2 regions of the Achromobacter pestifer genome follow, and region 1 is predicted to be linked to the other one. Evidence: predicted binding sites of a transcription regulator. Region 1 holds the regulator's gene; the other holds the start of a gene.
The links. The regulator HrcA, encoded in region 1, represses chaperone genes, less so after heat shock. The targets are predictions, from matches to a motif close to TTAGCACTCNNNNNNNNNGAGTGCTAA.
Positions count from the first base shown of each region.

Region 2: groES (co-chaperone GroES) is a predicted target of HrcA. The motif match lies at 1,912-1,938, and genes of this name have one in related genera.

Region 1 is NZ_CP053985.1:1,425,241-1,431,063, reverse strand. It holds gene fur (ferric iron uptake transcriptional regulator) at 101-520, shown strand; gene recN (DNA repair protein RecN) at 664-2,319, opposite strand; gene FOC84_RS07035 (NAD kinase) at 2,333-3,232, opposite strand; gene hrcA (heat-inducible transcriptional repressor HrcA) at 3,374-4,378, shown strand; gene hemH (ferrochelatase) at 4,424-5,539, shown strand; gene FOC84_RS07020 (hypothetical protein) at 5,529-5,762, shown strand.
Region 2 is NZ_CP053985.1:3,804,982-3,810,804, forward strand. It holds gene groL (chaperonin GroEL) at 1-1,529, opposite strand, end outside; gene groES (co-chaperone GroES) at 1,567-1,854, opposite strand; gene FOC84_RS18240 (LysR family transcriptional regulator) at 2,331-3,230, opposite strand; gene FOC84_RS18245 (MFS transporter) at 3,405-4,934, shown strand; gene FOC84_RS18250 (Bug family tripartite tricarboxylate transporter substrate binding protein) at 5,298-5,823, shown strand, end outside.

The sequences.
Region 1 (5,823 bases):
GTTTCATAAGGATAGTTCCGCGTGGCGGCATGATTTCGGTGAGCCGGCTCGCGGTGAACCTATCCTGCCCATGCCAACGCGGACGGAGAGCGATTACACCATGAGCGACCAAAGCGAACTGAAGAACATGGGTTTGAAGGCGACGTTCCCTCGCCTGAAAATTCTTGATATTTTCCGGAAATCGGATCAACGGCACCTGAGCGCCGAAGACGTCTATCGCGCCCTGATCGGCGAAAACGTCGAAATCGGGCTGGCTACGGTCTACCGCGTCCTGACCCAGTTCGAACAGGCCGGCATCCTTGCCCGCAGCCAGTTCGACAGCGGCAAGGCGGTGTTCGAGCTCAACGATGGCGATCACCACGATCACCTGATCTGCACGAATTGCGGCAAGGTGGTCGAGTTTTCGGACCCCGAGATCGAAAAGCGCCAGCAAAAGATTGCCAAGGACAACTCCTTCGCGTTGGAAAGCCACGCCATGGTGTTGTACGGCATTTGCGGCAGCTGCATGAAGGGCCGCTGATCCGGCCCTATCGGACGGCCCGCGGCTACGCTCGCGGCGGGCAAGTGAGATCCAAATCCCCTTCAAGTTGAAGGGGATTTTTTTATGGCGGGAATCGACCCTTTTTCTGCCGGAGGGCCGCCTTCAAAAGGCAGGCCGGCAGTTCAGTCTTGCCCGAAGCCTTCCAGCATTTCGCGGGCGTGTTCGCGGGTGGTGGCGGTGAGCTTGATGCCGCCCAGCATGCGCGCGATTTCCTCGACGCGGGCGGAGGCGTCCAGCTCTTCGATGCTGGAGCGGGTGACGCCGCGCGATTCGGCCTTGCTGACCAGGAACTGATTGTTGGCGCAGGCGGCGACCTGGGGCAGGTGGGTCACGCACAGCACCTGGTGGCGTTCGCCGAGCTCGCGCAGCAGCTTGCCGACGGCCTCGGCCACCGCGCCGCCCACGCCGCTGTCGACTTCGTCGAAGATCAGGGTGGGCACGCGCGCGGCGCGGCTGGCAATCACGGACAGCGCCAGCGAAATCCGCGACAGTTCACCGCCCGAGGCCACCTTGGCCAGCGGACGCGGCGTGGTCCCGGCATGGCCGGCCACCAGGAATTCGACCTGCTCGTTGCCCTGCGCGGACGGCGCCGATTCGGCCAGCGTGGGCTCGAATTTGCCGCCTTGCATGGCCAGCGTCTGCATGGCCTGCGTGACCTGCTTGCCCAGGTCCTTGGCGACCTTGCGGCGCGCCGTCGTCAGTTTGGCGGCCGTGGCGTCGTACTGCGCCTGCGCGGCCTGCGTCTGGGCGCGCAGGGCATCGATGTCGCCCGCGGCTTGCAGCGCCTTGAGCTGGGCATGCAGCGTGTCGCGCAGCTCGCAAAGCGCGTCGGGCTCGACACGGAATTTGCGGCCTGTTTCGAACACCAGGCCCAGCCGGGCTTCGACGGTCACGAGCCGCCGCGGATCGAGGTCGACGCGGCTGACGTAGTTGTTCAGGTCCGACACGGCCTCGCTCACGGCGATGCGGGCGGATTCCAGTTCGTCGTACACGCCCTGCAGGCCGGGATCATGGCGCAGCATCTGCTGGATGCGGTGGTTCGCCGAGGTGAGCCGGTGGTGCGCGGAATCGCCTTCGCCGTCCAGGGCTTCGAGGATCTGCGTGGCGCCATCCAGCAGGGATTGCGAATGCGACAGGCGCGTGTGCTCGGACTGCAGCGCATCCCATTCGTCGGGGCCGAGATTCAGCTGATCGAGTTCGTCGACCTGCCATTGCAGGCGGTCGCGCTCGGTGGCCAGGCTGGCGGCGTCCTTTTCGGCGGATTCCAGCTGGCGTGCCAGCGCGCGCCATTGCTTCCAGGCCTGGCCGACCGCGTTGCGCAGTTCGCCATGGCCGCCGTGGGCATCCAGCAGGTCGCGCTGGGCGTCGGCGCGCATCAGGCTCTGGTGCGCGTGCTGGCCATGGATGTCGACCAGGCTGTCGCCCAGTTCGCGCAATTGCGCCACGGTGGCGGGCGTGCCGTTGATATAGGCGCGGCTGCGGCCCTGGGCGTCGATGACGCGGCGCAAGGATAGCTCCGTGTCGGCGTCGATCTGGCGCTCTTGCAGCCAGGCGATCAGCCCTTTGGGCGTATCGAAGACCGCGGTGATGTCGGCGCGCGGCGCGCCTTCGCGCAGCATGCTGGCGTCGCCGCGCTCGCCCAGCGCGAGCGCCAGCGCGTCCACCAGTATGGATTTTCCCGCGCCGGTTTCGCCGGAAAAGACGGTGAAGCCGGGGCCGAAATGGATCTCGGTCTGTTCGACGATGACGAAGTCGCGGATATGCAGGGTGCGCAGCATGTCGGGGCGCTTACTACTCTACGTTGTCGGAGGCTTCGGGCATCAGGTTCCAGTGCAGCTTGCGGCGCAGGGTGGAGAAGAAACTGTAGCCTTCGGGATGCACGAAGCGGATGGTATAGGGCGCGCGCTGCACGACGATGCGGTCGCCCGGCTGCAGGTCGGACCAGGTCTGCATGTCGAAATGCACGCTGGCGCCGACCTCCACGCGGCCCATGGCCGTGAGCGTCATGTTCAGCACGCCGCTGTCGGGAATGACGATGGGGCGGTTGGACAGCGTTTGCGGCGCCACGGGCACCAGCACCATGGCGTTCATGCCCGGATGCAGGATGGGGCCGTTGGCCGACAGCGCGTACGCGGTGGAGCCCGTGGGCGTGGCGATGATCAGGCCGTCGGCGCGCTGCGTGTACATGAAGGCGCCGTCCAGCTCCACCCGCACTTCGATCATGCCGCCGCGTCCCGCGCGGTTCAGCACGACGTCGTTCAGGGCGGACGCGGAATACATTTTCTGGTCGCCGCGCCACACGCTGCCTTCCAGCAGCATGCGTTCCTCGATCTGGAAGCTGCCTTCGAGCACGCGCGCCAGGGCGCCGTGCGCGTCCTGCAGCGCGATGTCGGTGATGAAACCCAGGCGCCCGTGGTTGATGCCGACCAGCGGCATGCCATAGGGAGCGAGGTGGCGGCTTGCGCCCAGCACGGTGCCGTCGCCGCCCATGACCACGGCCAGCGACGCGGTCTTGCCGATTTCCTCGAGCGTGGCGACGGGGTATTCGGTCAGTCCGGTATTGCGCGCCGTGTCCGCATCGATGAGCACCTGCCGGCCCGCTTGCGTCAGCGCGTGGGCGAGTGCTCTCAGCGGTGTGTCCAGGCCGGTGTCCTGGTATCTGCCGATCAGGGCTACGGTAGGAAAATGCATGGCTGCTTGCGTATCAAGAAAGGCCAGACCAGAAGCCGAAACCTGCCCGGAATGGGCGGTTTAGCCGATTATATGGGGCCGCATATGGGCTTGCGGGACAAAAATCGCCTCAATTGAAAAAGATTCCCTAAAATACTTGCTATGGATGACCGCGCACGCGCACTACTGAAAGCGTTGATCGAACGCTATATCGCCGATGGGCAGCCAGTCGGCTCGCGGACGCTATCGAAAGTTTTCGACTTGTCCCCGGCCACGATCCGCAATGTGATGGCGGACCTCGAAGAACTGGGCCTGATCCACAGCCCGCACACCTCCGCCGGCCGCGTTCCCACGCCGCGGGGCTACCGCATGTTCGTCGATTCGCTGCTGGCGGTGCAGTCCTACCAGCTCGAACCGCACAACATGGGCGAGATGCTGGCAGCCGCCGAACCCACGCGCGCCGTCAACGCCGCGGCGGCCTTGCTGTCCAACCTGACCCAGTTCGCCGGCGTGGTGCTGACGCCCAAGCGCGCGCAGGTGTTCCGCCAGATCGAATTCATCCGCCTGTCCGACAAGCGCGTGCTGCTCATCATCGTCACGCCCGACGGCGACGTGCAGAACCGCATCCTTTTCGTCCAGCGCGACTATGCCGAGGCGGAATTGCTGGAAGCCGGCAATTTCTTCAACATGCATTTCGCCGGCAAGTCCTTCAACGCGGTGCGGCAGACCCTGTCCACCGAATTGGCGCAACTGCGCGAAGACATCTCGCGCCTGATGCAGGCCGCGGTCGAAGCCAGCGCGGAAGCCGCCGAGGACGGCGACGCCATGGTCATCTCCGGAGAGCGCAAGCTGCTGGACGTGACCGACATCGCGTCCGACATGGACCGCCTGCGCAAGATGTTCTCGCTGTTCGAGAAAAAGACCGACCTGCTGCAGCTGCTGGACGTGTCCACCCGCGCCCAGGGCGTGCAGATCTACATCGGCGGCGATTCACAGCTGGTGCCGATGGAAGAGGTCTCGGTCATCACCGCGCCTTACGGCGTGGACGGCAAGGTCGTGGGCACGCTGGGCGTGATCGGTCCCACGCGCATGGCCTACGAACGCGTCATTCCCATCGTGGATATCACGGCGCGCTTGCTGTCCAACGCCCTCAGCCACAACCAGTAGGTCCATCCAAAGCTACGTCCTCCTTGCGGAGGAAGGGGAGTGTTTGTGTTTCTTCGCCTGTTCAAGTACCTGTGGCCTGAGCGCTATCTGCCGGAACCCGAGCAGGAAGACCCCTTCGATGAAGACCCCGCGCCGCGCGGGCCGGGCAAGGTCGGCGTGCTGCTGGTGAACCTGGGCACGCCGGACACGCCGGGCAAGCAGGACATACGCAAGTACCTGGGCGAGTTCCTGTCCGACCCGCGCGTGATCGAGATTCCGCGTTATCTGTGGAAGCCCATCCTGCATTGCCTGGTCTTGACCATGCGGCCCAAGAAACTGGAGCCGCGCTACGCCGGCGTCTGGATGAAGGAAGGCTCGCCGCTGATGGTGTACAGCCAGCGCCAGGCCGATGGCGTGCGCGCCGCCCTGGCCGAAGCCGGGATCGACGCCGTGGTGGAGCTCGGCATGCGCTACGGCAACCCCTCGATCCCGGACGCCGTCTCGCGCCTGCGCCGGCAGGGCTGCGAGCGCATCCTGACCGTCCCGCTCTATCCCCAGTACGCCGCCAGTACCACCGCCACGGTGGTGGACGCGGTCACGCGCCATGCCGGCCGCCTGCGCGATCAACCCGAACTGCGCTTCATCAAGCGCTTCCACGAAGAGCCGGCCTACCTGGATGCGCTGGCCGGCCGCATCGAGCGCTACTGGCAGGAGCACGGCAAGCCGCAGAAGCTGGTCATGAGCTTCCATGGCCTGCCGCGCTATTCGATCGAACTGGGTGATCCCTACTACCGCGATTGCATGGACACGGCGCGTCTGCTGTCCCAGCGCCTGTCGCTGCCGCGTGAACAGATCGAGGTGACCTTCCAGAGCCGCTTCGGCACCGCCCGTTGGCTGGAGCCCTATACCGAACCTACCCTGAAGGCGCTGGCCGCGGCCGGCGTGACCGAGGTCGATGTGGTGTGTCCGGGTTTTGTGGCAGACTGTCTGGAAACCCTGGAAGAGATCAGCCTGGAATGCCGCGACGCCTTTATCGGGGCCGGCGGCAAGCGCTTTCGCTACATTCCGGCGATCAACGACGATCCTGCCTGGATCGCAGGGCTGGCCGACCTGGTGGCACGCCACTTGCAGGGATGGCCCACGCAAATCACGGACTTGAAGGAGAAGGCGCATGCACCATGATCCCAAGACTGGAAAAATCGTCAAAAAGGGGCAGGTCAGCACCCCTGTGGACGAAGATCAGGTGGAACACGAACTGGACGAGGCGCTCGCCGAGACCTTTCCCGCCAGCGATCCCATCGCAATCAGCCCCGAGCCCGACGAGGACCGGGACGTGGATCGCGCCCTGAAGGACAGTTTTCCCGCTAGCGATCCAGCCGCGCCCGCGCAGCCTCACAAGAAGTAGGCTGCCGCGGCGGCGGTCCGCCGTTAGCCGGGTGGTGGCAGAAAACGCCGAATTCGTGCTT
Region 2 (5,823 bases), 2.4 Mb from region 1:
ACGGAGGCAGCGTTTTGCAGGGCGGTGCGGGTCACCTTGGTGGGATCCAGCACGCCTTGCTCGACCAGGTCGGTGTACTCGCCGGTCGCGGCGTTGTAGCCGTAGTTGCCCTTGCCGTTCAGCACGTTGCTGACCACGACGCTGGCTTCTTCGCCGGCGTTGGTGACGATGGTGCGCAGGGGCTCTTCCACAGCGCGCAGGATCAGCTTGATGCCGGCGTTCTGGTCAGGCGTGTCGCCCTTCAGGTCGGTGATGGCTTGCTTGGCGCGCAGCAGTGCAACGCCGCCGCCAGCCACAACGCCTTCTTCCACTGCGGCGCGGGTGGCGTGCAGGGCATCTTCGACGCGAGCCTTCTTTTCCTTCATTTCGACTTCGGTGGCAGCGCCAACGCGAATCACGGCAACGCCGCCGGCCAGCTTGGCCACGCGTTCTTGCAGCTTTTCACGGTCGTAGTCGGAAGTGGCTTCTTCGATCTGGATGCGGACTTGCTTGACGCGAGCCTCGATCGACTTGCTGTCGCCAGCGCCGTCGATGATGGTCGTGTTTTCCTTGCCCACTTCGATGCGCTTGGCTTGGCCCAGTTCAGCCAGGCCGGCCTTTTCCAGCGACATGCCGGTTTCTTCGGAGATCACCGTGCCGCCCGTCAGGATGGCGATGTCTTCCAGCATGGCCTTGCGGCGGTCGCCGAAGCCAGGAGCCTTGACGGCGGTCGTCTTCAGGATGCCGCGGATGTTGTTCACAACCAGGGTGGCCAGGGCTTCGCCTTCGACGTCTTCCGCGATGATCAGCAGCGGACGGCTCGACTTGGCAACTTGTTCCAGCACGGGCAGCAGGTCACGGATGTTGCTGATCTTCTTGTCGAAAATCAGGACATACGGATCTTCCAGAGCGGCAACTTGCTTGTCCGGGTTGTTGATGAAGTAGGGCGACAGGTAGCCGCGGTCGAATTGCATGCCTTCGACGACGTCCAGCTCGTTTTCCAGCGACTTGCCGTCTTCGACGGTGATGACGCCTTCCTTGCCGACCTTGTCCATCGCGTCAGCGATGATCTGGCCGATGGAGGTGTCGCTGTTGGCGGAGATCGAGCCGACCTGGGCGATTTCCTTGCTGGTCGTGACCGGCTTGGATTGCTTCTTCAGTTCAGCGACGGCGGCGGCGACAGCCTTGTCGATGCCGCGCTTCAGGTCGATCGGGTTGAAACCGGCGGCAACGTACTTCAGGCCTTCCATGACGATGGCTTGAGCCAGCACCGTGGCGGTGGTGGTGCCGTCGCCGGCGTTGTCGGAGGTCTTCGAGGCAACGTCCTTGACCAGTTGCGCGCCGATGTTTTCGAACTTGTCCTTCAGTTCGATTTCCTTGGCGACGGACACGCCGTCCTTGGTCACGGTCGGGGCGCCGAACGAGCGCTCCAGCACGACGTTGCGACCCTTGGGGCCCAGGGTGGTCTTGACAGCGTTGGCGAGAACATTCACGCCGCGGACGATGCGCACGCGGGCGTCGTCACCGAACAATACTTGCTTGGCAGCCATTTCTTAGCTTCCTTCGAAAATTCGTTTGAGGCGGGGTTTACTGGACCACGGCGAGGATTTCGTCCTCGCGGATGACGAGCAGCTCTTCGCCGTCAACCTTCACGGACTGGCCGGCATACTTGCCGAACAGCACCTTGTCGCCAGCCTTCAGGTCGACCGGCAGGATCTTGCCGTCTTCGGTCTTCTTGCCGGGGCCGACGGCCACGACTTCACCCTGGTCGGGCTTTTCAGCGGCGCTGTCGGGGATAACGATGCCCGATGCAGTCTTGCGCTCGTTTTCGAGGCGTTTGACGATCACGCGATCGCCCAGGGGACGCAAGGCCATGAGGAACTCCTGTTGCTAAAAGAGAAGGGAATGATCGGTTAGGCCCGGGAACGCTTGTTAGCACTCACCGGTGTCGAGTGCTAATTATAGGGATGATGTTCTAGGGTTCAAGGGGGAGGGGGCGGGTTGTTACATATTGGGGGAAGCTGGCGAGCGTCGAACCTCACTGAGGTCGAAGTTCATGTCGAATTTCATTCAACTGGAGATTTGGTTCATTGAACTTGGCATGTAACAGGTAGATCGCGCTGGCGTGCGGCTTCTAGCGGAGTGCTGCCCCTTTCAGCCCAAAAGTTGCTCGCCCTGCGCATTTCGGCACAGGAGCGCTATGGCGAACTTCTGGTTCATTGAAGTTGGAAAAAACGAAAGAAATGGTTCATTCAACTTGGGAATCGGCCGAAAAAGTTCGCTAAGGATGGCGCGGAAGCAGCGAGGATTTGAGTCCGTCACAAATGGACCGCGATGGGTCGGAAACGGGGCTAAACAAGATTCGGTTCGGGAAATAGATTCTCTGCCATGAAATCTACAAATGCCCGGACCCGGGGGGATAGCTGCCGATTGGACGGCCATAAAACCCAAAACGTGCTGGAACTACCCGCCCACCGATCCAGCACACTCTGAAGCGCGCCACTTTCCAATGCCGGTTGAACGGCAAAGTCCGGCAGGCAGGCAATGCCGTGGCCCTGCACAGCCATATGCAGAAGCGTCTCGACATGGTTGCTGGTCATGCTGGCCGTCAGACGAATCACCGTTTCCGACGGGGGGCGGATCAATGGCCATTTCTCTAGCGTGCCGGTAGTCGGAAATCGGTGCATCAGGCAGGCGTGTTGCGTCAGTTCTTCCGGATGCAGCGGAGTACCTCGTTGTGCGAAGTAACCAGGCGCACCGACATACACGAAGCGGCTGCTGCCCAGGCGCTTGCTCAACAAACGGGAGTCGCTGAGTTCGCCCGTACGCACCACGGCATCGAAGCCTTCGGCTATGACATCCACTAGCCGGTCGCTGAAGTCCAGATCCAGCTCAATCTGGGGGTAGCGATGAGCAAAGGCCGATAGCGCCGGCAGCATCAGACCGCTGACCAATGGCAGACTCACCCGCAGGCGGCCTCTAGGACTGGCGGTTGTGCTGGCCAATTCATTCTCCGCCGCGGCGATTTCAGCCAGGATTCGTCGACAGCGGTCAAGGAACAGTGTGCCTTCTGGTGTCAAGCTGACGCTGCGGGTACTGCGCTGAAACAGGCGCACGCCGAGCTTTTCCTCAAGCCGGGCTACCCCCTTGCTGATTGCCGACGCGGAGACGCCCAATTGGCGCCCAGCAGTCGCGAAGCTATGCACCTCAGCGACCAGAACAAAAATTGTCATACCACTCAGGCTATCCATTTCGCCTCCAATAAGTGACAAATTAGTCATGTTAGCGATGAATTTACCCATATTTTTGGCAAATTGATTCCCATGTAGCATTAATTGGGAGTGCCACAGCGGAACTCCGCCCACGCCTTGGCCTGCGGCGGCGTGAGGATTCTGCGTGGCTTTAGCCTATTGCCTGGATACCCGATGACAGCCAGCACTTCAGCCGCAGGCTCGACAGCCTACAAAGCACCACTAATCTTGACTGGCTGCCTGACAGCAGCGGTCATCCCATTGAGCATCGCCGGCCCCGCCGTGGTGGTGCCCTCAATCAATCAGGCTCTTGGGGGGAGCGCCGCGGAACTTACTTGGATCATCAACGCCTACATCCTTACCTACGGCAGCGCGACTCTAGCTGCAGGGAGTCTAGCGGACACGTATGGGCGCAAGCGGCTGTGGTTGGCTGGCATGGTTCTGTTCGCGCTCGTAACGGCTGCAATTCCTTTTATGCCATCCGTTCTGTGGATCGACATCTTGAGGCTGATCCAGGGGCTAGGGGCAGCTGCAGCGTTCGCGGGCGCAATGGCCGCATTGACACAGGAGTTCGACGGCCACGCGCGCACTCGTGTTTTCAGTTTGATCGGGACGACCTTTGGCGCGGGAGCTGCATTTGGTCCGTTCCTAGCCGGACTCTTGATCGATACCGTGGGTTGGCATTGGGTGTTTCTACTGCCGGCATGGGTTGCATTGCTTGCTTCCGTCCTGATCTCGCTATTCGCACGTGAAACACGTGATCCCGAAGCCACAGGGTTGGATTGGCCTGGAGCTATCACCTTCACTATCGGGCTCGCTGTACTCACCTACGGCCTCATTCTCGCCCCCGAGAAGGGCTGGGGCCACACGTCGGTACTTACTTCCTTGGCGAGTGCCGTTGGACTGTTGATGGCCTTCGCCTTCATTGAACTGCGGCGAGCCAAGCCTATGCTCGACCTCTCCCTATTTGACAACGCGCGGTTTGTAGGAGTGCAGGTGTTGGCGGTTGCGCCGGCCTATGCGTATATCGTGCTGCTCATCATATTGCCCGCCCGATTCATCGGGATGGAAGGCTATAGCGCGTTGGCGGCGGGGAAGATGATGATTGCGTTATCTGCGCCATTACTGGTGGTTCCTTTCATCGCAGGCCAACTGGCGCGCTGGATCAATGTTGGCGTGTTATCAAGTATTGGTCTTGCCATCGCTGCGGCCGGTTTGTCCTGGTTGGGTTACGGCATCGCTGGCGATGTCCAAAGTAACCGCTTGGCCGCGATGCTGCTGATCGGCGCGGGTATCGGTTTGCCATGGGGCCTTATGGACGGTCTGGCGGTCAGCGTGGTACCCAAAGAGCGGGCCGGCATGGCGGCGGGGATCTTCAACGCGATTCGTCTGGCTGGGGATGGCATCGCTATCGCAGCGGTCGGGGCCATCCTGTCTGCTCGGATTCTATCGGGCTTGGCAGCTGCAGCGGAGGATAGCGCGTCAGGTCACATGAAAACGAGCGAGTTGGTGAAGGCTTCGAATCGGCTGGCAATGAGCGACCTGCAAAACGCCATGGCCCAGCTACCGATGATGGAGAAAAATTCTTTGCTGCGGGTGTATGAGAGCGCCTTTCAGTTCCAGCTCCTTGTGTTGGCAGCGGCTGCGGCAGCGACAGCAGTTTTGGTATTTCTACTGTTGGGAAAAACGAAGATGCATAACTGAGTCGCGCAGGCTCAGGGCAGAGCCTTGCAACGCGTAGGGCCTACGAAGATGCCATGATCGAAGAACAGCTTGACCAGCGCCCGATAGCACGCGTCCGCACGACCGGCAGACCCTGCACTAAGAACGGGAGGCTCGAATTGGAGTCATCCCGTTTTTTTTGTTCGGACTAAAGCCGTCTCGATAAGCCGCGCTTGTCGCCGGAAAATTAGGGTTATCCGGGATTCTTTATGCTTAAACTTTTGTGAAGAATGAGCGGCAGATGCAGGGCCGCCGCCGCGATGAGGCATCAAGGCGGTTCACCGTGGTGCGGCAAGTGACGCACACGCGCGGGATAGCGGGGTGACCCCCCATAAGGAGAATCGCATGCTGTTGCGTAGACGTTGTCTGGCCATGATGATGCTGGCGTTGACTGGCTGGGTGACGGGCAGCCATGCGCAAACGCCGTCTCAGGCCTGGCCCGCCAAGCCCGTGCGCCTGGTCGTGGGGCTGGCGCCCGGAGGGCTGGTCGACGTGCTGGCGCGCACGGTGCAGCCGCACTTGGCCGAGGCCTTGAAGCAGACCGTTATCGTGGAGAATCGGGGCGGCGCGGGCGGCAACGTGGCGGGAGCCGAGGTTGTGCGCAATGGTGGAGACAACCATACCTTCTTGCTCAATCCATCGACGACCGAATCGGTCAACCCGCTGATGTTCGCCAGCATGCCGTTCGATCCGCAGCGGGACCTGCGGCCGGTTGCCTTGCTGGCCAACAGCCAGTTGTTCCTGTTTGTCCGGTCATCGCTTGGCGTCGATACGCTCGAGGAGTTCGTGGCATACGCGCGCAAGCGGCCCGATCCTCTCAATTACGGTTCGGCCGGAAACGGCACGACGCCGCATCTGGCCGGCGAGCTGC